DNA from 4 places in the Novosphingobium sp. BL-S-34 genome. Region 1 is predicted to be linked to each of the others. Evidence: riboswitches for the same ligand, from Rfam matches in the RefSeq annotation. Region 1 holds a riboswitch; each other region holds the start of a gene.

The links. Region 1 has a riboswitch for cobalamin ahead of cobW (cobalamin biosynthesis protein CobW). Riboswitches for the same ligand answer to the same signal wherever they lie in the genome.
Region 2: it holds a riboswitch for cobalamin, as region 1 does, so the genes downstream of both, AC1VV3_RS14060 (TonB-dependent receptor domain-containing protein) here and cobW (cobalamin biosynthesis protein CobW) in region 1, are expected to answer to the same signal.
Region 3: it holds a riboswitch for cobalamin, as region 1 does, so the genes downstream of both, AC1VV3_RS19930 (cobalamin biosynthesis protein CobG) here and cobW (cobalamin biosynthesis protein CobW) in region 1, are expected to answer to the same signal.
Region 4: it holds a riboswitch for cobalamin, as region 1 does, so the genes downstream of both, AC1VV3_RS12820 (cobyrinic acid a,c-diamide synthase CobB) here and cobW (cobalamin biosynthesis protein CobW) in region 1, are expected to answer to the same signal.

The regions. Positions count from the first base shown of each region.
Region 1 covers NZ_CM166473.1:861,848-866,827, reverse strand. Annotated here, with positions in the region: gene AC1VV3_RS17780 (MarR family winged helix-turn-helix transcriptional regulator) at 1-382, shown strand, start outside; gene AC1VV3_RS17775 (CbtA family protein) at 417-1,181, opposite strand; gene AC1VV3_RS17770 (CbtB domain-containing protein) at 1,192-1,419, opposite strand; gene AC1VV3_RS17765 (histidine phosphatase family protein) at 1,616-2,197, shown strand; cobalamin riboswitch at 2,230-2,472, shown strand; gene cobW (cobalamin biosynthesis protein CobW) at 2,662-3,711, shown strand; gene cobN (cobaltochelatase subunit CobN) at 3,857-4,980, shown strand, end outside.
Region 2 covers NZ_CM166472.1:2,948,455-2,953,434, forward strand. Annotated here, with positions in the region: partial or broken gene AC1VV3_RS14045 (diacylglycerol kinase family protein) at 254-667, shown strand; gene AC1VV3_RS14050 (hypothetical protein) at 721-1,077, opposite strand; gene AC1VV3_RS14055 (cell wall hydrolase) at 1,245-2,426, opposite strand; cobalamin riboswitch at 2,663-2,874, shown strand; gene AC1VV3_RS14060 (TonB-dependent receptor domain-containing protein) at 2,974-4,794, shown strand; gene AC1VV3_RS14065 (ABC transporter substrate-binding protein) at 4,791-4,980, shown strand, end outside.
Region 3 covers NZ_CM166473.1:1,386,203-1,391,182, forward strand. Annotated here, with positions in the region: gene cobI (precorrin-2 C(20)-methyltransferase) at 1-257, opposite strand, end outside; gene AC1VV3_RS19925 (precorrin-8X methylmutase) at 254-883, opposite strand; gene AC1VV3_RS19930 (cobalamin biosynthesis protein CobG) at 884-2,017, opposite strand; cobalamin riboswitch at 2,194-2,421, opposite strand; gene AC1VV3_RS19935 (DUF899 family protein) at 2,544-3,263, opposite strand; gene AC1VV3_RS19940 (glycerophosphodiester phosphodiesterase) at 3,550-4,722, shown strand; gene AC1VV3_RS19945 (glutathione S-transferase family protein) at 4,817-4,980, shown strand, end outside.
Region 4 covers NZ_CM166472.1:2,672,390-2,677,369, reverse strand. Annotated here, with positions in the region: gene AC1VV3_RS12830 (DUF1636 domain-containing protein) at 1-210, opposite strand, end outside; gene AC1VV3_RS12825 (TonB-dependent receptor plug domain-containing protein) at 210-2,159, opposite strand; cobalamin riboswitch at 2,333-2,523, opposite strand; cobalamin riboswitch at 2,603-2,826, shown strand; gene AC1VV3_RS12820 (cobyrinic acid a,c-diamide synthase CobB) at 3,000-4,322, shown strand; gene paoC (aldehyde oxidoreductase molybdenum-binding subunit PaoC) at 4,312-4,980, opposite strand, start outside.

The sequences.
Region 1 (4,980 bases):
CGATCTCACGTCCGTGCAATATGCGGCGCTGCTCACGCTTCGCGACCACCCCGGACTGGATCAGCAGACCCTCGCCGGCATGATCGCCTACGACCGCGTGACCATTGGCGGCGTCATCGACAGGCTGGTGCAGAAAGGCCTCGTAGACCGGGAAGTCAGCCCTACCGACCGGCGGGCGCGAGTGCTCATGCTCAGCAGTGCGGGACTGGTGACGCTCGATATCGCGGAACCCTGGGTCGACAAGGTTCAGGACGATCTCGTCGTCCACCTGTCGCGGGACGAGCGCGATGTCTTCTTGAGAGTGCTCCAGAAAGCCACGCAGGCGGGCAACGAGATGAGCCGTGCGCCGCTCCGTCTCGTGGCCAAAGTGCAGAGTTCCTGAACCAGGCAGCTCTGCACTCCAACCGATTGAACGATCAGCACTTTGCCTTCTGCAGCACGCGCTCGGCCCAAAGTCCGAAAGCGAGGCCGATCGTCGCCCATAGAACCAGCTGCGTGCCGATGGAGGCCACGCGGAAGTTCCACAGAAGCACGGCCGGGAAGTCCGTGGGAACCTCGTTCACGGCAGGCAGCAGAAACTGCCCCAGGCCCACCAGGCCCAGATAGATCACAAGACCGAGCAGCGTGGCATCGAAACCGCGTCCCGGTCGTGCAAGGGCGCTCCTGATACGCGCTGCCACGACGGCCGCGCCGAGCGACAGCGCGATCATGCCGAAATAGGCGGCAGTGCGCAGGGCCACGGTTTCGTGCTTGCCCACGGCTGGCGGGGTCTGGGGATATTTGATCGCCGGTACCAACACCACCAGCGCAAATGTCAGCGCGGCCAGCATGAGTGCGAAGCTGCGCGGGCCCAGATTTCCCATGCGCCCGTAGCCGTAAGCGAAGACGAGCGAGAAGATCCCGCCCACCGCAGCGCCGTACAGCACGAGCGCGGTCACCAGTCCCGCACCTTTCTGCGTATCGCGGCTGACGAGTTCCTCTTCCTGCGGCTCGGCCGGCGTGCCAGCGTGGGGCATGGCCATCCCGGCATGGCCGGACGGGGCATCATGCGCGGAGTGGCTTTCCTCGTAACCGATCGCCAGATCGATCTGCGGTTCGGCAAAGCCCCGCGCGAAAAGCGTGGCAAGAAGTGCGCCCAGAATGCCGGCAAGCATCCCGCGCCAGAGCAAGTCCCTGGTCATGTGCAGCGCCTCAGTGGCAGGGGAAGCCGAGGAGGTGACGCCCGTCGTGGACGAATTCGTGGACGTACATGCCCTGGAACAGGGAGAAGGCGCCCTGTTCGGTGCTGACGAAATAGATGAAGATGACGGCCAGCAGCGTGCCGAGCACGGCCCAGGGCGCGATGTCTTCCAGGGGAATGGCGTTACCGCCCGGCACGGGAATGAAAGCGTCGTCGAAAACTGCGGTGGAAACAGCCATTGTCATGCTCCTTGGCGGGATTGCGCGTCCCCGGGAAACCTGTTGCCAAGAAGGAAGGTCTGGCTCTCGACGGGATGGTTCCCGTGCGATTACAGTGGCGCGACCGCGCCGGATTCTCACCGGCTTCTTCGATACTCGACGCCGCTTCCTTAGGACCGCGCGGGCCGCGGCGTCAACGACCCCACGGAATTTACCCTTGGCGACACCCCTCCTGCTGATCTGCATCGCCGCCACGGCGTCGAGCCGCGAAGGCCGGTTTCCCGAGCCGGCGGAACCGCTGGATGCGGCAGGGCGACGCGATGCCGCCCTGGCCAGGTTGCCCCAACGCTACCACGCCGCGCTGCAAGCCAGCCCTGCCCGCGCCGCTGCCGAGACCGCCTCGGCGATGGGGCTTACGGCCAGGACCGAACCGGCGCTTGCCGATATCGATCATGGCGAGTGGCAAGGCTTGTCCTTCGCGCAGATCGAGGCAAGCGATCCCGGACAGCTTGGCCGGTGGCTGGCCGAACCCGCGCAAGGCGCGCCCGCGGGTGAAACACTGGATCAGGTTCGCACGCGGATCGGTGCATGGATGGACCGCGTTGCCGGCTCCGACGCGCCGACCTGCGCCATCACGCACCCGATGACGATCCGCGCCGCCATCTCCCATGCGCTGGAACTGCCGCTGCGCGCAGCGCTCGCCATCGATGTGGCGCCGCTCTCCTGTACCGTTCTTTCCTTCAACCGGAGTTGGCGATTGCAGTCTCTGGGTCTTGCGGTGCGGGGCGTCCCCGGCTAATCGCCTCCGGGTTCGGGATGCCTTCTGGCGGCCCGACGAAGATCGCGCCGGTGCCCCGCAAGGGGCTTAATACGGGAACGCGGTAAGGACGGTTCGCCGTCCCGATCCGCGGCTGTCCCTGCAACTGTAAGCGGCGAGCGCGATGCACATTCGCGGCGGGGCAAGCCCCCCACCGCAGCCACTGGGCCGGACGCTAAGTCATGCGAGGCCTGGGAAGGCCGTGCATCGCGTGATGACCCGCGAGCCAGGAAACCTGCCGGCGTCGATGTCGCTCTTGCCCGGGTCCAGGGAATGGCCAAGGCACGGTAACTCTTCCGTCTGAGCGACGTGATGCATGCGGCCGGGGCCGCAGCGGCATATCGCGTCGGGCGCCCGTGCGCCGGTCCGTCGCGGCGTGCCGCCATCGTCGCGCCCGCGACGGGACGCCCCGCCGTTTCAGGTCGCTGGCGCGCGGGAGACGAGATATGAGCAAAGTTCCCACCACCGTCATCACCGGCTTCCTCGGCGCCGGCAAGACCACGCTGATCCGCCACCTGCTCCAGAACGCCAAGGGCCGCCGCCTCGCGCTCATCATCAACGAGTTCGGCGACGTCGGCGTCGACAGCGAACTGGTGAAGGGCTGCAATGACGAGGCCTGCCCGGAAGACGACATCGTCGAACTGGCCAACGGCTGCATCTGCTGCACCGTCGCCGACGATTTCCTGCCGACCATGCAGAAGCTGCTCGACCGCGAGAACAAGCCCGACCACATCATTATCGAAACCAGCGGCCTTGCCCTGCCAAAGCCACTGGTGAAGGCCTTCCAGTGGCCTGACATCCGTACCCGCGCCACCGTGGACGGCGTGGTCGCTCTGATCGACGCCGATGCCGTTGCCGCCGGCCGCTTCGCCACCGACGAGGTCGCCCTCGCCGCAGCCCGCGCCGCCGATCCGATGCTGGACCACGAAAGCCCGCTGGAAGAACTGTTCGAGGAACAGCTCGGCTGCGCGGATATGGTCGTGCTCAACAAGACCGACCTCGTCGATGCCGAAGCTCTCGCCCATGTCGAAACGCTGGTGCTGGCCGAAACGCGCCCCGGCGTGAAGATCGTGCGCGCCGATCACGGCGCGGTCGATATCGCGGCGCTGCTGGGCATCACTGCCGCTGCCGAGGACGACCTCGATTCCCGCCCCTCGCACATCGACGGACTGGACGCGGATCACGACCATGACGACTTCGACAGCTTCGTCGTCTCGGGCGGCGATGTCGCCGATCTCGACGCCTTGCTCGCCCGCCTCAAGGACCTGATCGCGGAGCATGACGTGCTGCGCGTGAAGGGCATGGTCGCGGTCGGCGGCAAGCCGAGCCGCCTTGTGGTGCAGGCCGTCGGCCCGCGCATCCAGCACTTCTACGACCGCGCCTGGCTGCCGCAGGAAGCGCGTCGCACCCAGCTCGTGGCCATCGGCCAGAAGGGACTGAACCGCGCGACCATCGAAGCGGGCCTGGCCGAAGTTCTCGGCACTGTGGCAGCGTGAAGCACAGGCTCCCCTCCCCACTTCGTCATTGCGAACCCGCAAAGCGGGTGAAGCAATCCAGAGCTGTGCAGAGCCGCCCTGGATTGCTTCGCTTCGCTCGCAATGACGAGGAAGAGTTCTGTCGCGGTGTCGGGGGGAACGCCTGATGCACCTGCTGTCCGCCACGCCGGGGACGATCTCCAACGGCGAAGAGGCGATCGACCTCGACCAGTCTCCCGGCGACATGGTGATCCTCACCGTGGCGGACAGCGAACTCGCCTGCTTTGCAAGCGCGGCGGCGCGATTGCCCTCCGATGCTCCCAGCGTCCGCCTCGCCAACCTGCTGCAACTGCGCCATCCCTACTCGATCGACCTCTATGTCGAGAAAGTGATCGCGCACGCCAAATTCGTCTGCGTGATCCTGCTCGGCGGCAAGAGCTACTGGGGCTACGGCATCGACGAGATCGCCCGCGTCGCGCGCGAGAACGGCATTGCCTTCGCCGCGATAGCCGATGGGCGAGAGGCCGATCCGGCGCTCGATCACGCTTCCACCCTGCCTGCCGAGATGCGCGAGAAGTTGCGCGACTATCTGCGGCAGGGCGGTACTGCCAATGCCCTCTCCTTCCTGCGGACCGCCACACGGGCCATCGGCCATGATGCGGGAGAGCCGGACGATCCCGTGCCGGTGGCCGATGCCGGGCTCTATCTTGCAGGCACGGAGCGCGCCGGGCTTGCGGACGTGCAGGCCGAATGGGTCGAAGGCCGGCCGCTGGCGCTGCTGGTGTTCTACCGTGCGCTGATGATCGCAGGCACGCTCGACGCGGTGGACGCCATGATCGCGGCGCTGCGGGAGCGCGGCTTCAATGTCGCCGCCGTCCACGTCCGCGCCTTGCGTGAGCCTTTCGCGGTGGATTGGCTGGGCGGCCTGCTCGGCGAAATCGCGCCCGATGTGATCGTCAACGCCACCAGCTTCGCCTCCTCCTCCGCAGGCGACGACCGCAAGCCTGGCATTCTCGAAAAGGCGAACTGCCCGATCCTGCAAGTCGCCTTCGCGGGCGTGGAGGAAGCCGATTGGCAGGGCGCCGCGCGCGGTCTTGGCCCGCGCGATCTGGCGATGAACGTGGCGCTGCCCGAAGTCGACGGCCGCATCTTTACCCGCGCAGTGGCCTTCAAGGCCGCCGAACGTTTCGACGACGTGACCCAATGCGGCATCGTCGTCCCCCGCGTCGCACCGGACCGGGTGGCCTTCGTCGCCGATCTGGCCGCCGGTTGGGCCGGTCTGCGTCGCAG
Region 2 (4,980 bases), on a different replicon from region 1:
ACGTCCGGATGACAGGCAAGCGTCGCAGGGTGCGAGTCGGCCCGGATGAGGGGCGGGCGGTCGCGGCATGGCTCTTTATAGAGAGCGTGGACGTACCGGCCGTGTCGTGCCTTTTTCCAAATGTTGCGGCTTGCAGATCCTGCGGGCGGTGCTTGCCGAGGAGCCCGGTTGCGGACACTGTCCGCGTTCGTGCCGATCGCTCCTCCGTGACGGGCCGCCACGGCCTCGTCGCGCAATCGCTGGACTGACTTGCTTGCTGAAACCGCCCGGAAAGCCGACCTCCAGCCCTTTCAGTCCCGGTTTCAGCCCGCGGGCGCGCCTGCGGAGTTTCCTGTTCGCGGGGCGCGGGCTGCGCTGGCTGGTGCGCGACGAGCACAATGCCCGGTTGCACCTGGCGGCCTCGCTGGGCGTGGTGGTCGCCGGGTTCTGGCTGGAGATTTCCGCCGCCGACTGGCGCTGACTCGTGCTGGCCATGGCCCTGGTATGGCTGGCGGAGGCGTTCAACACCGCGGTCGAGGGCCTGTGCGACCGCATCCATCCGGAGTTCGACCCCGCCATCGGCCGGATCAAGGATCTGGGGGCCGGCGGCGTGCTGGTCGCTTCGATCGCCGCGGCCCTGATCGGGGTGCTGACCCTGGGACCGCCCCTGCTGGCCCGCCTGTTCTAGCGACTGGCAGGGCCTGAAGGCGGCGGGTAGGGCCTGAAGGCGGTTGGCCGGTTTCAGTCGTTCCTGGCGATCCGTCCGGCGAAGGCGTCGGCCATGCGGCGGTCGAGCTGGCGGCAGATGGCGATCCAGCGGGTGCATTCGCCGTCGTTGCCCGCAAGCCGCGCGGCGGCGGCATGGGCGCGGGCGTGGGCGGCGGCGGACAGGCCATGGCGGGCGAAGTGGCGCAGCGCTTCAGCCAGGATGCGCTGGTGCGGCGTGTCCGTGGTCGCCGTCGCGACCGGCTCGCGGCGGAGGCCACCGCGCAGGCCGGCGCCGTTGTCGTTCACCGCGCAGAGCGAAACCGACGGGCACAGCGCTCGCACCATCACCGGGCAGGAGACGTCCCGGGCGGCGGAAAAGCGGATTGCCATGGTAAAGCGAGCCTCTTGTTGGAAACGCTCGGGGGCTTGGCGTCTCTCCCGGTATTATAGGATGAAGCCGCTAAGTCTTGGTGTGGGGCTATGGTTGCTGAAACCTTGCAGTCGTTCCCGTGACGAATTGATGAAAGCGCCGGATCGCTAAAGGCGCCAACTTGCCCTCAGCGGGCCTGCTCCTGACGCGGCTGGGCGATCCACTTGCCCGAATTGGCATATTCCGGCCGCACGCCCTGGGTCTCGGGCAAGTTGCTGGCCTTGTAGAGCGACTCGCCCCCGCGTTCCCGCACGTCGCTGGCATAGACGGGCGCGCGCTCCGCACCCGTGGAAGGGGTGGCGGAGGGCATGGCGGGCGAAGGCGCAGCGGCCTGCCCGGGGCGGAGCGCCTCGGCGGTGCCGAAGCTGCGCTGCACGGCCAGCGGGTCCAGCGCGGCGGTGGCGAGGGCCGAGGCGGCGGACTCGTCGCGGCGATGCGGGGCGGCCAGCGGCTCGCCGCCGAAATAAGCGAAGCGGAACGCGGCAGGGCGGCCCGCGGCGCCGTTGAAGGCATAGAAGCGATGAGCGCCGATCGTGGTCAGATAGTGCAGGCTCGGGGCCCAGTAGGGATTGACCTGGATCGTGTGATAATGCGTCGCCAGCCCGATCGGCGTATAGACTTCGCCGGACAGCGCGGCACGGGCGACGGATTCGGCACGCTGCCAGAAGAAGCGCTGCGGCGCGCGGGCCAGCGATCCGTCGCAGGCGAAGGAGAACTGGCAGCCGGTCGGCCGCTCCGAACCCTGATAGACGACGCCGCAGACGGTCTTGGGATAGGCCGGATGGGCCACGCGGTTGAGCACGACCTGGGCCACGGCGCGCTGGCCGCCGTCGGGCTCGCTGGCGGCTTCGTAATAGATCGCCGCCGTCAGGCACTGGAGCGCGCGGCTGCGGTCCACCCCGGAATTGTCGATCCGCAGGGCGCGGGCGACCGGGCCGGGGCCGCTGGTTCCGTCATCCGCGTCGGAATGGATGCCTTCGCCTATCTTGAGCACGGGCTGTTCGGCTTCGAGATAGTAATAGGCAGAGCCGGGGAAGCTGGCGCCGGCCTGCTCGAAGGGCATGGGCAGAACGGGCGCGCCGCCGGTTTCCGTCCCGGAGGCGGTGAGGCGGTCCCAGGCTTCGGCCGGGGCGAAGGAAGGCGCGGCGAAGGCAGGCAGGGCCACGGCGACGAGCGCGGCCGAGCCGAGCGTCCAGCGCCGCCGCCTGCGTTGCAGCCGCTTGCGTCCGCCGCGCACGAAATGGCCCTGGAAATCGCGGGGGCGCGGCTCCCAGGTTTCGGTGCAGGCAGGAAGGGCGGCAGCGGTCACTCGGGTCCTTTCGGCGCATCGTCGGCCAGCGCGGATTTCGCGTTCCATCGGGTCATCGCGCATCTTGCGCCTAACCTGCTTTGCCGGGCGCGGCATCCCTGGAAATCGGCGCGTCCCGAAGCGGTACAGCGGGCAGCGATAGGCTGAATCGCTTAAGAGTTTGTTTGCGATCTTCCCCGGCGATACCGCCGCGCCGCCCTTTGCGCCGCTTGCCAATCCCCCCACTGCCCAGTATCGGCACTCGCGACGTCATGGGTGGCCCGGAGCCGGGCCCCGGGTTTCGTGAAAAGGGAACCCTGGTGGGAATTTCGGCGCAAGTCCGAAGCTGCCCCCGCAACTGTAACCGGGGAGCGCCCCTGCCACGCTATGCCACTGGGTCACACCGGGAAGGCGGCAGGCGGCGCGAAGATTCGGGAGCCAGGAGACCTGCCTTTGACGGTCGTTCCGCAGCCGGGCGGGGTGTCCCGGCATGCAGCGAGCACGCGCATGAGGAAAAGCGCGCGTCTCCGCCATGGACGGCAAAGTCGTTCAGGTTGGAGGAATACGCGTGAAGTACCTGTTTCTGCTGGGGACGGCTCTTGCCGTCTCGACCCCCGCTTTCGCGGATGAAGCCGCAATCGATAGTATCGTCGTCACCGCGACGCGCACCGAAACCCCCACCAGCGAGATCGGCCAGTCCGTCTCGGTCATCACCCGCGAGGATATCGAGCGCACCCAGGCGGTCACCGCGACCGACATCCTGGCCCGCCTGCCGGGCGTGACGTTCGCCCAGTCGGGCGGTTTCGGCCAGCCGGCCAGCGTGTTCATCCGCGGCGCCGAGAACGCGCAGAGCCTTGTGCTGATCGACGGCGTGCGCATCAACGATCCCGGCGACGTGGGCGGCGGCTTCGACTTCGGCAGCCTGACCGTCGGCCAGTTTGACCGCATCGAAGTGGTGCGCGGATCGTCCGGCGTGCTCTGGGGCAGCCGCGCGATCGGCGGCGTCATCAACCTCATCACCGCGCGCCCGACCGAGCAGTGGACCGCGCGCGGCCAGGCCGAATACGGCTGGCGCGACCAGAAGCAGCTCGGCGCCTCGGCGGCGGGCAAGGTCGGTCCGGTGGGCCTGACGCTGGGCGGCAACTGGCTCAAGGGCGACGGCTACTCCGCTTTCGACGAGCGCCTCGGCGGCCAGGAGAAGGACGGCTTCGAGAGCAAGAGCGCCAACGCCCGCGCCGAAGTGGAGCTGGTGAGCGGTCTTTCCGCCGATGCCGGGACGTACTGGACCAAGGCCAATTACGATTACGACAACACCGGCGCCGATGCCCTGAACGTGGGCCTGAAGCGCGACACCGTGGGCTATGCCAACTTGCGCTACAAGGGGCTGGACGGCCGCCTCAGCGCGCGCCTGGGCTATGGCCTCACCGATACGCGCCGCATCTCGGACGATGCCGTCTTCGGTCCCTACACCACCAATGGCCGCGCCGACCGTTTCGAGGGTCAGGTCTCCTACACCCCCATCGACATGGCCAGCATTCTCGTCGGTGCCGAGACGGAGAAGCAGAAGTTCTCCGACAATTACGGCTCGAAGGATTCGACCTCGATCGACAGCTACTTCGGCATGCTGACCCTGCGCCCCGTCACCGGGCTGACGCTGAACGGCGGCCTGCGCTATGACGACAATTCGGACTTCGGCCACAAGACCACCTTCTCGGCCAACGGTGCCTGGGTGATCGGGGGCAGCGAGGAAGCGCCGATCCTGCGCGCCAGCTATGGAGAGGGCTTCAAGGCGCCGTCGCTCTACCAGCTCTATTCCAATTCCGGCTTCCGCGCGCTCGATCCCGAGACGTCGAAGTCGTGGGATGTCGGCGTGGAGCAGCCCTTTGCGGAAGGCCACGGCACGTTCTCGGTCACTTACTTCGACCGCAAGACGAAGAACCTGATCGATTACGACCTGACCGCCTTCAACTACTACAACGTCGGCCGCGCGCGGGCGAAGGGCGTGGAACTGGGCATGCAGGTGAGCGACTGGGAAGGCTTCGACATGAGCCTTTCGGCCACTTACCTCGACGCCACCAACGAGGTGACCGGCACGCGCCTCGCTCGCCGTCCCAAGACGAACCTCTATGCCAGCCTGGACAAGCACTGGTCGGACGGCTTCCGCCTCGGTGCGGACCTGCGCGTGGGCGGCGGTCGCTATGACGACATCGCCAATACCTACTACCTCGGCGGCAATGTCGTCGTCGGCCTGCGCGGCGCCTTCGACGTGACGCAGAACATCCAGGTCTACGGCCGTGTCGAGAACCTGTTCGACGAACACTACGAAGTGGTGCGGACATATGGCACCCCGGGCCGCGCGGCTTATGCCGGGGTGCGGGTGAAGATGTGATCCTGTCGTCTGCCCTGACGACATCGGTTGGACGGGGCAGGCGCAAGGCCCGCCGGTTCCTTGTCGTGCTGGCTCTGGCTGGCTCGGCGGCGCTGGCGGGCTGCGGGGGCGGTGACACCACCGAGGCCGCCCCCGCGGTACCGGGCCACGGCGAGAGCGGGGCGGAGCGCCCCACCATCGTCTCGC
Region 3 (4,980 bases), 520 kb from region 1:
GCGTAGAAGCGGGAAAGGCAGGCGTTGTAGCGCGGGTCTCCCAGCGGAATCTCCGTGGTCACCGGATATTCCATCGCATGCTCGACGACATCGGCGCGGAGCATGCCCTCGACGATCCGCCGCGCCTGACCGGGCCGGCCGGCCTTGCGGAAATAGGCGACATGCCTGGCTCCGCGCACCAATCGGTCGGCGCGAACGCTCAGCAGGTCCTGCGCGCCGGGGCCCAGTCCGACGCCGTGTACGGTTCCCACGCTCATTCCGCGCTGCTCGCGATGGCGTTGACCGCGGCCACGGTGATCGCGCTGCCGCCCAGCCTTCCTTCGACGATGCAGCAGGGCACCGGGCAGGCATCCCAGAGGGCGGCCTTGGACTCGGCCGCCCCCACGAAGCCGACGGGACAGCCAATGATCGCTGCCGGGCGCGGGCAATCGGGGTCCTCCAGCATGTCGAGCAAGTGGAACAGCGCGGTGGGCGCATTGCCGATGGCCACCACGGCCCCGCCAAGGTGCGGCGGCCAGAGTTCGAGCGCCGCCGCCGAGCGGGTATTGGCCATCGCCTGCGCCATTTGCGGGACTTGCGGATCCTGGAGCGTGCAGATCACCGCATTGTCCGCGGGAAGCCGGGCGCGAGTGATCCCTTCGCCCACCATGCGCGCATCGCACAGGATCGGCGCACCCGCCTCCAGCGCCGCCATCGCCGCGCGGGCGAATCCGGGCGAGAAGCGGATGTGCCGCGCCAGCTCCACCAGCCCCGAGGCGTGGATCATGCGGACCGCGATGCGCTCCTCGTCAGCGGGAAAGGCGGCGAGGTCCGCCTCGGCGCGGATCGTCGCAAACGACTGGCGATAGATGGCCGCGCCATCCTTTTCGTAGATATGCGCCATTCATGAGGCTCCGAAATGAGCAAGGACATGGTCGGGAGAAAGGCCGCCCAGCGTCGGCGGGTCGCCCGCGCGGCCACGGAGGGCGAGGTCGAAGACGCCGTCGCGCCCGGTCAGGACCACGTCGCTCGGTCGTGCGCGCGCGCAGCCTTTCGCGCAGCCGGAAACGTGCAGGCGCCCGGACACATGCGGCGCCAACCGGCGCGCCAGTTCGCGCGTTTCGACCGTCGCCTGCGGGCATGTCGGCGCGCCCGGACAGGCATCGGCGCGCAGCAGCGGGTCGCCGGGATCGCGAATGAAGCCGTCCACCGGCTCTCGCACCTCGGATTCGGCCAGAAGCTGCCGCCAAGACGTAACGCGAAGCGCCGCAGCGCCGGTCGCTGCCATCAGCCGCACCATTGCCTCCCCCTCGATCCGCCCGAACGGCACCCCGTAGCCATGCGGCGCAGCGGCTCCGACGGCGGGACGGCCATCCCCCCGCGCCCATTGTGGAAGAGCGGCCGTGTGGCGCCAGGCCCGGCGGGCAGCGGCGCCGCCTGTCTCCACGAACCAGTGCGCGAGCGCGATCAGGCGGTCTGTGGCCTCTTCCGGCAGGATGGAAACCCCGCTCTCGCGCCCGTCGAGGCGGAGCAGCAGGCCGCCGGCTTCCGCGCGCTCGATGCGGAAATCCGCAGGGCTGTCCAGCAGCGTGGCGACGGGGCCGGCATCGACCGCGATGCCCATCTTTCCGGGCAATTCGGGCAACTCGCCCAGACGGCCCAGGAGTTCTTCCGCGATCCGCGCGGTATCGTCCCCGCGATCCCAGCCGGGTGCGACAAGGAGGTTGCGCCGCCCCTCCAGAGCAGCGTCGGAATCGACCAGGCCCCGGTCGACCAGGGCGCGCAGCAGATCCTGCCAGCCCTGCTCGCGGACACCGCGGATCTGGAGATTGGCGCGATTGGTGATGTCTATCGCACCGCTGCCGAAACGGCGCGCCAGATCAGCAAGCACCGCGATCTCGGCCGCGGTCAGGCGCGCCAGCCGGGGCTTCACGCGCACGATCAGCCCGTCTCCGGCCATCATCGGACGCCAGGCATCCGGGCACCATCCGCGCAAGGCGAAGCCTGTCATCGGGACGCGCGTTTCATCCTGCCCCACGGCATCATCCTCTCGCGCGCAGCGACGATGACCGGGGCTTGCCGACGGGCGTCGGTCCGCACGCAACGACGGGCGGGCGCGATGAACGCCCGTCCTGCGCGCCGATGCAGCCCCAGCCGCACGGCTTCGTCGCTCACGCGGAGTACCGAGCCTTGGCCTATCCCTGGGCCAGGGCAAGAGCGACCGATGCGCCGGCAGGTCTCCTGGCTTGCGGGTCAAAGCGCGATGCTCGGCCTTCCCGGTCCGTGGCGCCGGGCGCCCGCGATCCAGTGGCCGGCTCCCCGGGGGAAGCCACGGCATCTTGCTCACCGCTCACAGTTGCAGGGACAGCCGCGGATTCGAGGGACGAACCCTCTCACCGCGTTCCCTATTAAGCCTCGTTCGAGGCACCGGCGCGATCTTGCCCGCCGATCCTGACGGATCGGGCGGGCACCGGGGCGCTAACGCAGGAAATGCCGATCCGCAAGTCTCATGGAGCCACGTCCAAACAGGGACGCGCGCCGGGAACGTGGTTAGAGACCCCCGGTCAGCGGTAGCTCAGCTTCGGGAAGAAATCTCCGCGCCCCTCGGGCAGCAGGTCCAGCAAGCCCCAGACCGGGTCCAAAGCATCCAGCGAGCGATGGTGCTGGTCCGGCTCCTCCGGGGCGTAGAGCAGTTCGCCGCCCCAAAAATGCCGAACCTCGCCGCCGTCCTTACGGAAGACATTGATCATCGGCTCGTCCCAGTCCTTTCCGTCCTCGTACCCGCGCTCCTGGCGCATGGCGGGGGTTACGCCGGCCGTGTTGCCGAAATAGTCCCGTGTGTAGCTGCTGCCTTCGGCCGAGAGGAACCGGAGATGCGGCCAGCGGCGCTCACGCGCCCAGGCCACCAGACGGGCCAAAGGCGAACGGGCGACGACGTAGAACGCCGCAGCCTGCGGGACATGCCGTGCGGCCCCGTCCAGCCCGTCGAGCAGATGCGTGCAACCGGTGCAAGGCTCGTCGCGCTCGGGACCGAACATGTAGCTGTAGAGGATCAGGCTGGGCTTCCCCGCGAACAATTCCGACAGCCGCACCTGCTCCGGGCGCTGATGATCCCCGACGCGTTCGAAGACGTAGTCCTCCTTGATCGTCCCGCCGGGGGGCAGCGCCCGGCGCATCGCCGCAACCGTTTCCGTCTGGCGGCGCAGGTCCATTTCGGCATCGAGCAGTTCGTTGCGCGCGCGGCGGTATTCGGCGCTTTCGTTGGGAAAACTGAGATGTTCCATGATCGGGCTCCTCCCTCCGGTTGCTCCCCTGACGCTCGCAGCCTGAACGCCCGAACGAAGGCATGAGTTCACGCAAAGGAGCGGCAAATCGCCGCCCCCTTCCGGCAACGCGGCAAGCCCCTGACGCAAGGCGATATTCCGACCCCGTGCTGTCATGATCCGGGGCTAGTCGCGCAAGGGACACACCCTGCCGCCCCGCCAGGAGGCGGGATCATGGCCGCAGCGCCGCGCTTCTGCACGGGGTACGCTGCCCGCGATCCCTGCCTTAAGCCCGGAGATTACCGCGATGAACCACCACCCGGCCGAAACCACCCTGTCCCGCCGCGGCATGCTCCTTGCCGGCGCTGGGGCAGGCGCCGCCACGCTTCTCGGCCAGGGCCCCGCACTGGCGGCGCCGCAGAATTCGGTCGCGCATACTGGAGGCGCGCGCAAGAAGCCGCTGGTGATCGGCCACCGCGGCTGCTCGGCGCTGCGGCCAGAGCACACCCTGGCGTCCTACGCCAAGGCCATCGACCAGGGCGCGGACTTCGTGGAGCCGGATCTCGTCTCGACCAAGGACGGTGCCCTGATCGCCCGGCATGAGAACAACATCGCCGAAACTACCAATGTCGCGGAGCATCCCGAATTCGCCCAGCGCCGCACGACCAAGGTGATCGACGGGGAAAAGGTCACCGGCTGGTTCACCGAGGATTTCACCCTCGCAGAGATCAAGACCCTGCGCGCAGTCGAACGGCTCGGCGCCATGCGCCCCGAAAGCAAGAGCTACGACGGCCAGTTCCAACTGCTCACGCTTGAGGAAATCGCGGACTTCGTGGCCGCGGAATCCGCCGCACGCGGCCGCAAGATCGGCCTCATTCCCGAGATCAAGCACTCCACCTATTTCGCCGGGATCGGCCTGCCGCAAGAACAGCGCTTCCTCGACCGCGTGGCCGCTAGCCATTATCTCTCGACCGCCCCGGTGATCGTCCAGAGCTTCGAGGTGGCCAATCTCAAGTGGCTGCGCCCGCGCATCGCAACCTATCGCAGCCTGCAACTCCTGCAACTGACCGTGCCTCTGGACATGCACCCCGCCGATGTCGCCGCCTCCGGGGGCAGCCTCACGTTCAAGCAGATGCTCACGCCCGCCGGTCTGGCCGAAGTCAGGACTTATGCCGACTGGATCGCCCCCGTGCTCCAGGGGATCATCCCCTTCGGCGATGCCACGGGCAAGTCCGGCCCGCTGGGCAAGCCGAGCACGCTGGTGCGCGATGCCCATGCGGCCGGCCTGCTCGTCTCGACCTGGACGGTGCGGCCGGAAAACAGCTTCCTGCCCACGGACTTCCGCGGCCCGGGCGGCGATTCGGCGCGTCAGGACAAGGCCTGCATCGAATTCATGCGCCGCTTCATCGCGGCGGGTGTCGATTCCTTCTTCACCGACGATCCGGGCCTCGGACGTGCGGCCGTGGACGGCACGGCCTGACACAGCACTCTTCGGCAACCCGCCCGCCCACACGAACCCGGATCGCCTGTCGCTTCGCTGCATGGTAGGATCCCGCATTGCCGGGAGCCTCGCCATGACGATCACCATCACCGCTTTCGAAAACTCGCCCGACCGGGGGCGGGGCCTCGCGCGGGACATGCGGGTACGCTGGGCGCTGGAGGAACTGGGCCTGCCTTACGAAGTGCGGTTGCTTTCGTTCGAAGCGCTCAAGAGGCCCGAACATCTCGCGCACCAGCC
Region 4 (4,980 bases), on a different replicon from region 1:
CACGGTGCAATGGCGCTGGCAGGCGAAGAGGCAGGGCATTTCCTGCACCGCCACGCCCTGGAGCGCGGGATCGGCAGCCTGCGCCGCGCGCATGGCCTCTGCCAGGACCGCACCGCCGCGCCGACCGTCCTCGTCCTCGCGGACTTCGGCGGAATGGCGGCAGGTGTTGCACACGACCACGGACGGGCCGGGTTCGACTGGAAGCAGCATCAGAACCGGCTCCTCAGTCCGAAATAGACGGTGCGGCCAAGCGTGCCGTAGCCGCTCACGGTTTCGTACTTCTGATCGCCCACGTTTTCGATACGTCCTTGAAGAATCAGGCCTTCCATGACCTGCCACTGCGCGCGCACATCCACCAGCCAGTAGTCGTCCAGCGTGGCGGTGCCGGTCGCCGCATTGAAGCTTTCACCCGAATAGCGCGCGGCCAGGCTGGCGCGCAGGCCCTGCGGCAGCGCCACGCCCAGCTCGGCATTGGCGAGATGACGCGGCACGCGCTGGAGCTGGCGGCCGTAAGTGCCGCTGCCTTGCGTGCGATCCTCTGCCGCGATCCAGCTGTAGTTGCCCTGGGCGAAGAGGACGCCCCATGTGGCCGACGCGGCGAGTTCCAGCCCGCGGGCATGGCTGGCCTTGACGTTGGCATAGTAGCCGAAGCGCGAGGTGCCCGTGCCGGGAACGTAGCAGATGTCCGGCAGGGTGCCGCTGGTGGGGCAGTAGGCAAAGTCGATCAGGTTGTCGGTATCGCGCTCGAACCAGGTCGCCGACAGGCGTAAGGCTTCGCCGAAGCCCTGCTCGGCGCCCAGTTCCCAGCCTTTCGCCTTCTCCGGCTTGAGATCGGCCACGCCGTACATGCTGAACAGCTGATAGAGCGAGGGCGCCTTGAAACCCTCGTCATAACTGGCACGCAGTATCGTGGCGCCGCCATTGGGGGTGTAGACCGCGCCCGCGCTGAACACCGTGTTGCCGCCGAAGCGCGACTGGTGATCGTAGCGCGCGCCGCCATTGAGCGTCAGCCCGGTGAGCGGGGTCACGCGCAGTTCGCCGTAGACGCTCTCGGTATTCGCCCGGCTGGGCACGAGGGCATAAGCCGCGGTGCTGTTCGCGGGCGAGGCGGTGGTCATCCGCTGTTCCTCGCGCTCGGCGCCGAACACGGCCTGGATGGCCTCGCTGAACGTGTAGGTGCCCTGGTACTCGAAACGGCGCACGCGGCCATGGGCGTCGAACGTCAGTTGGCGGACTTGCCGTGCGGGGTCGAAGTTCTCGCGGTCGGTCTCGGTCTGGAGCACGGCCACGCGGTTCGCCAGCCGGCCGTCCAGCAGCGCGAAGTTCACCCCGGCATAGCCCGACCATTCGCGCGTCCACCCATAGGCCAGGGAGTCGCCGGAGGTACCGTCGAACGCGTTCCGGGAATCCGACCAGTAGCCGCGCAGATCCAGCGAGATGCCAGGCGCGACGCGGTAAGTCATCGTGCCGCTGGCCGCGCTGCGCCGGTAGCCGTCGTCCTCCGTGCCATTCGCGCGCGCGGAGATGCCGTCCGTGGCGAAGCGCGAGGCGGCAATGCGCCAGTCGACGGCCTCGGAGGTGCCGCCAAGACCCACGCGGGCCGAGACGGTGTCATGGGTTCCTGCTTCCACCGCGAAGCTGCCTTCCAGCGGCGCGGCCGCGCGGCGGGTGCGGACGTTGACGACACCGCCGATGGCATCGCTGCCCCAGAGGATCGATTGCGGACCGCGCAGGATCTCGACGCGATCGGCATCGTCGACCAGGAAATTGGCAAAGCCATAGCCTCCCGCCGTCGATGAGGCGTCCGACAGGCGCATCCCGTCGATCACCATCACCGTCTGCCCGGCATCGGCACCGCGAATGCGCAGCGACGTGGTGGTGCCATAACCGCCGTTGCGCGACATGCTGATGCCGGGCGTGCGCAGCAGCACATCGGTCAGCGCGATCGGCTGGGCCGCAACGATCTGCGCCTCGTCGAGCACGGTGACGGTATCGGCCACCCGGTCGGCCGCAACGGGCGTGCGCAGGACGGTGACCACGATGCGTTCGTCCAGAGGCACTGCATCGGCCTCCTCGGCCAGGGCCGCGAGCGGGTGCAGCGCCCCTGCAAGGGCTAGCGCGAGAGCCAGGGGGCTGGCGGCGGGAATTCGGCAGTTCACGGCATGTCCTTCGCACGAGCATCGACCCGGCCGGGTCGGCACGCATGCGAAAGGCAGGGCCTCTGCCGCCCATGCAGCGGACGACGCCCCCTCCCGCGCGGCGCGTGCCGGCACGGCAATGGCTGTCGTTGCGCGAGGAATGGCCCCGTTCGCCCGGCTCACCCTGTCCGGTCGAAGAACGACGGCGTCAGGCAGGTCTCCTGGCTCACGGGTCAGTGCCGTTTCGGCCGCCTTCTCAGGGACTTGCACCCCCAATGGCGAATTGGCCGCACGGCTCGCCGCTTACAGTTGCAGGGGCAGCCCGGGCATTCACCCGCGTTCCCTTTTGATCCCCTTGCGGGGAACCTGTCGCTGGAGCGCCCCTATCCCGGTGGGGTGCCGCGTGCAAGAGCCCGGCGCTTGCGCGTGTCCTGCCCGCGCTTGCGCTCTCTGGCGAAGTGCCATAGGCCCGCCGGGCCAGGGGGGCCCGCAAGGGCTTAATCGGGAAGTCCGGGCCAGAGGGGTAATCCCGCTGGAATCCGGCACTGCTCCCGCAACTGTAACCGGGGATGCGCCCCGCCAGCACGCCATTGGCACCGCGCGGTGCCGAGAAGGCGGCGGAAGGCGCGCCGATTCCGAGAAATCGGGCCCAGGAAGTCAGGAAACCGGCCCCCAGCCGTCGATCCTTCGCGCGGGCGGGATGTACCGGGCGGACGGGGGCCATGCCCGATGCGGAGCGCTGCTCCCCGCGGACCCGGTCTTTCGCGAGACGACAAGCCGTACTTGCGCCCAGGAGGATCGAACCGCCATGCCGCCCTGCCCCTTCCGCCTTTCGGATACCGCTCCGTCCGGACGATATTCGTGCCTGCCCGCATGACGGCCTGCCCCGCCCTGCTGGTCACCGCGCCCTCGTCGGGACAGGGCAAGACCCTCGTCACCGCCGCGCTGGCCCGCCGCCACCGCCGCGCCGGGCGCAAAGTGCGGGTGTTCAAGTGCGGGCCGGACTTCCTGGACCCGATGGTGCTGGAAAGGGCCAGCGGCGCGCCCGTCCACCAGCTCGACCTGTTCATGTGCGGAGAGCGGGAATGCCGCGCCTTGCTGCACGAGGCCGCGCGGGACGCCGACCTGATCCTTGTCGAAGGGGCAATGGGCCTGTTCGACGGCACCCCCTCCTCCGCCGACATCGCCCGCCTGTTCGGTCTGCCGGTCATGGCGGTGATCGACGGCGCCTCGATGGCGCAGACGTTCGGTGCGCTGGTCCACGGCCTTTCCACCTACCGCGCGGACGTGACCCTGGCCGCCGTGCTGGCCAACCGCGTCGGCAGCGCGCGCCATGCCGAACTGCTGGAGCGCGGCATGCCGGGCGGGGTGGAATGGCTTGGCACCCTGCGGCGCGATGCCGGGCTCGGCCTGCCCGAACGGCACCTCGGACTGGTGCAGGCCGGGGAGGTGGCGGATATCGAGGCGCGCATAGACCGCGCCGCCGACAGTCTGCCGGAAACCGCGCTCTGGCTGCCCGAGCCGGTGCCCTTCCCCGCCCCGGAAGCCGCCGAAGCGCCGCCCTCCGCGCTGTCAGGCCGCCGCATCGCCATTGCCCGCGACGAGGCCTTCGGCTTCATCTATCCCGCCAACCTCGCATTTCTGGAACGGGCCGGGGCGCGGCTCGCCTTCTTCTCGCCGCTGCGCGATGCCGTGCTGCCCCCTTGCGACGGCTTGTGGCTACCCGGGGGCTATCCCGAGCTGCATCTGGACGCTCTTTCCGCCAATCGCCCGATGATCGCGGCGATCCGCGCCCACTTCCAGGCGGGGCGGCCGATCCTGGCCGAATGCGGCGGCATGCTTTACGCCTCCGAGAGGCTCGAAAGCACCGACGGCGCCAGTGCCGCCCTGCTCGGCCTGCTGCCTGCGCGGGCCGTGATGCAAGGGCGGCTGGCAGCGCTGGGCATGCAGGAGATGGAACTGGGCGGTCATGTCGCGCGGGGCCACACGTTCCACTATTCGCGGCTGGAAACGTCCCTTTTGCCCACCGTCAGCGCCGTCACGCCGGACGGGCGGCCGGGCGAACGCCTGTTCCGCCACGGACCGCTCACGGCCAGCTACATGCACTTCTACTTCCCCTCGGCGCCGGAATTGATCGCCGACCTGCTGACCTGCCAAACCGCCGACCTGGGATTCAGGCGATAGCCGGCAGTTTCGCAAGGTGCTTGTCCAGCGTGAGCGGATAGTCCCGCACGCGCACCCCCGTGGCGTTGTAGACCGCGTTGGCCACGGCCGCGCCGACGCCGCAGAGCCCGAGTTCGCCCACGCCCTTGGCCTTCATCGGCGAGACCTTGTCGTCCGCCTCGTCGAGGAAAACCACGTCCTGGTGCGGAATGTCGGCGTGGACCGGCACTTCGTACCCGGCAAGGTCGTGATTGACGAAGAACCCGAAGCGCTTGTCGACCGCCAGTTCCTCCATCAGCGCGCCGCCCACGCCCATGGTCATGGCGCCGATGACCTGGCTGCGCGCCGTCTTGGGATTGAGGATACGTCCGGCCGCGCAGACCGCCAGCATGCGTCGCACCCGCGTCTCGCCGGTATAGGCGTCCACGGCCGCTTCCACAAAGTGCGCACCGAAGGTCGACTGCTGGAACTTCTTGCCCAGATCGCCCCACTGCATCGTCTCTTCGGCAACGATCTCGCCAGACTTCGCCGCCTCGGCCAGGGCGGCGGAGCGGTTACCCGCGCGCACTTCGCCATCGGCGAATTCCGCGGTGGCCGGATCCATGCCGAGCCGCTGCGCCGCGGCTTCGCGCAGCTTCACGCAAGCCGCATAGACGCCCGACGTGGAGCTGTTGGCGCC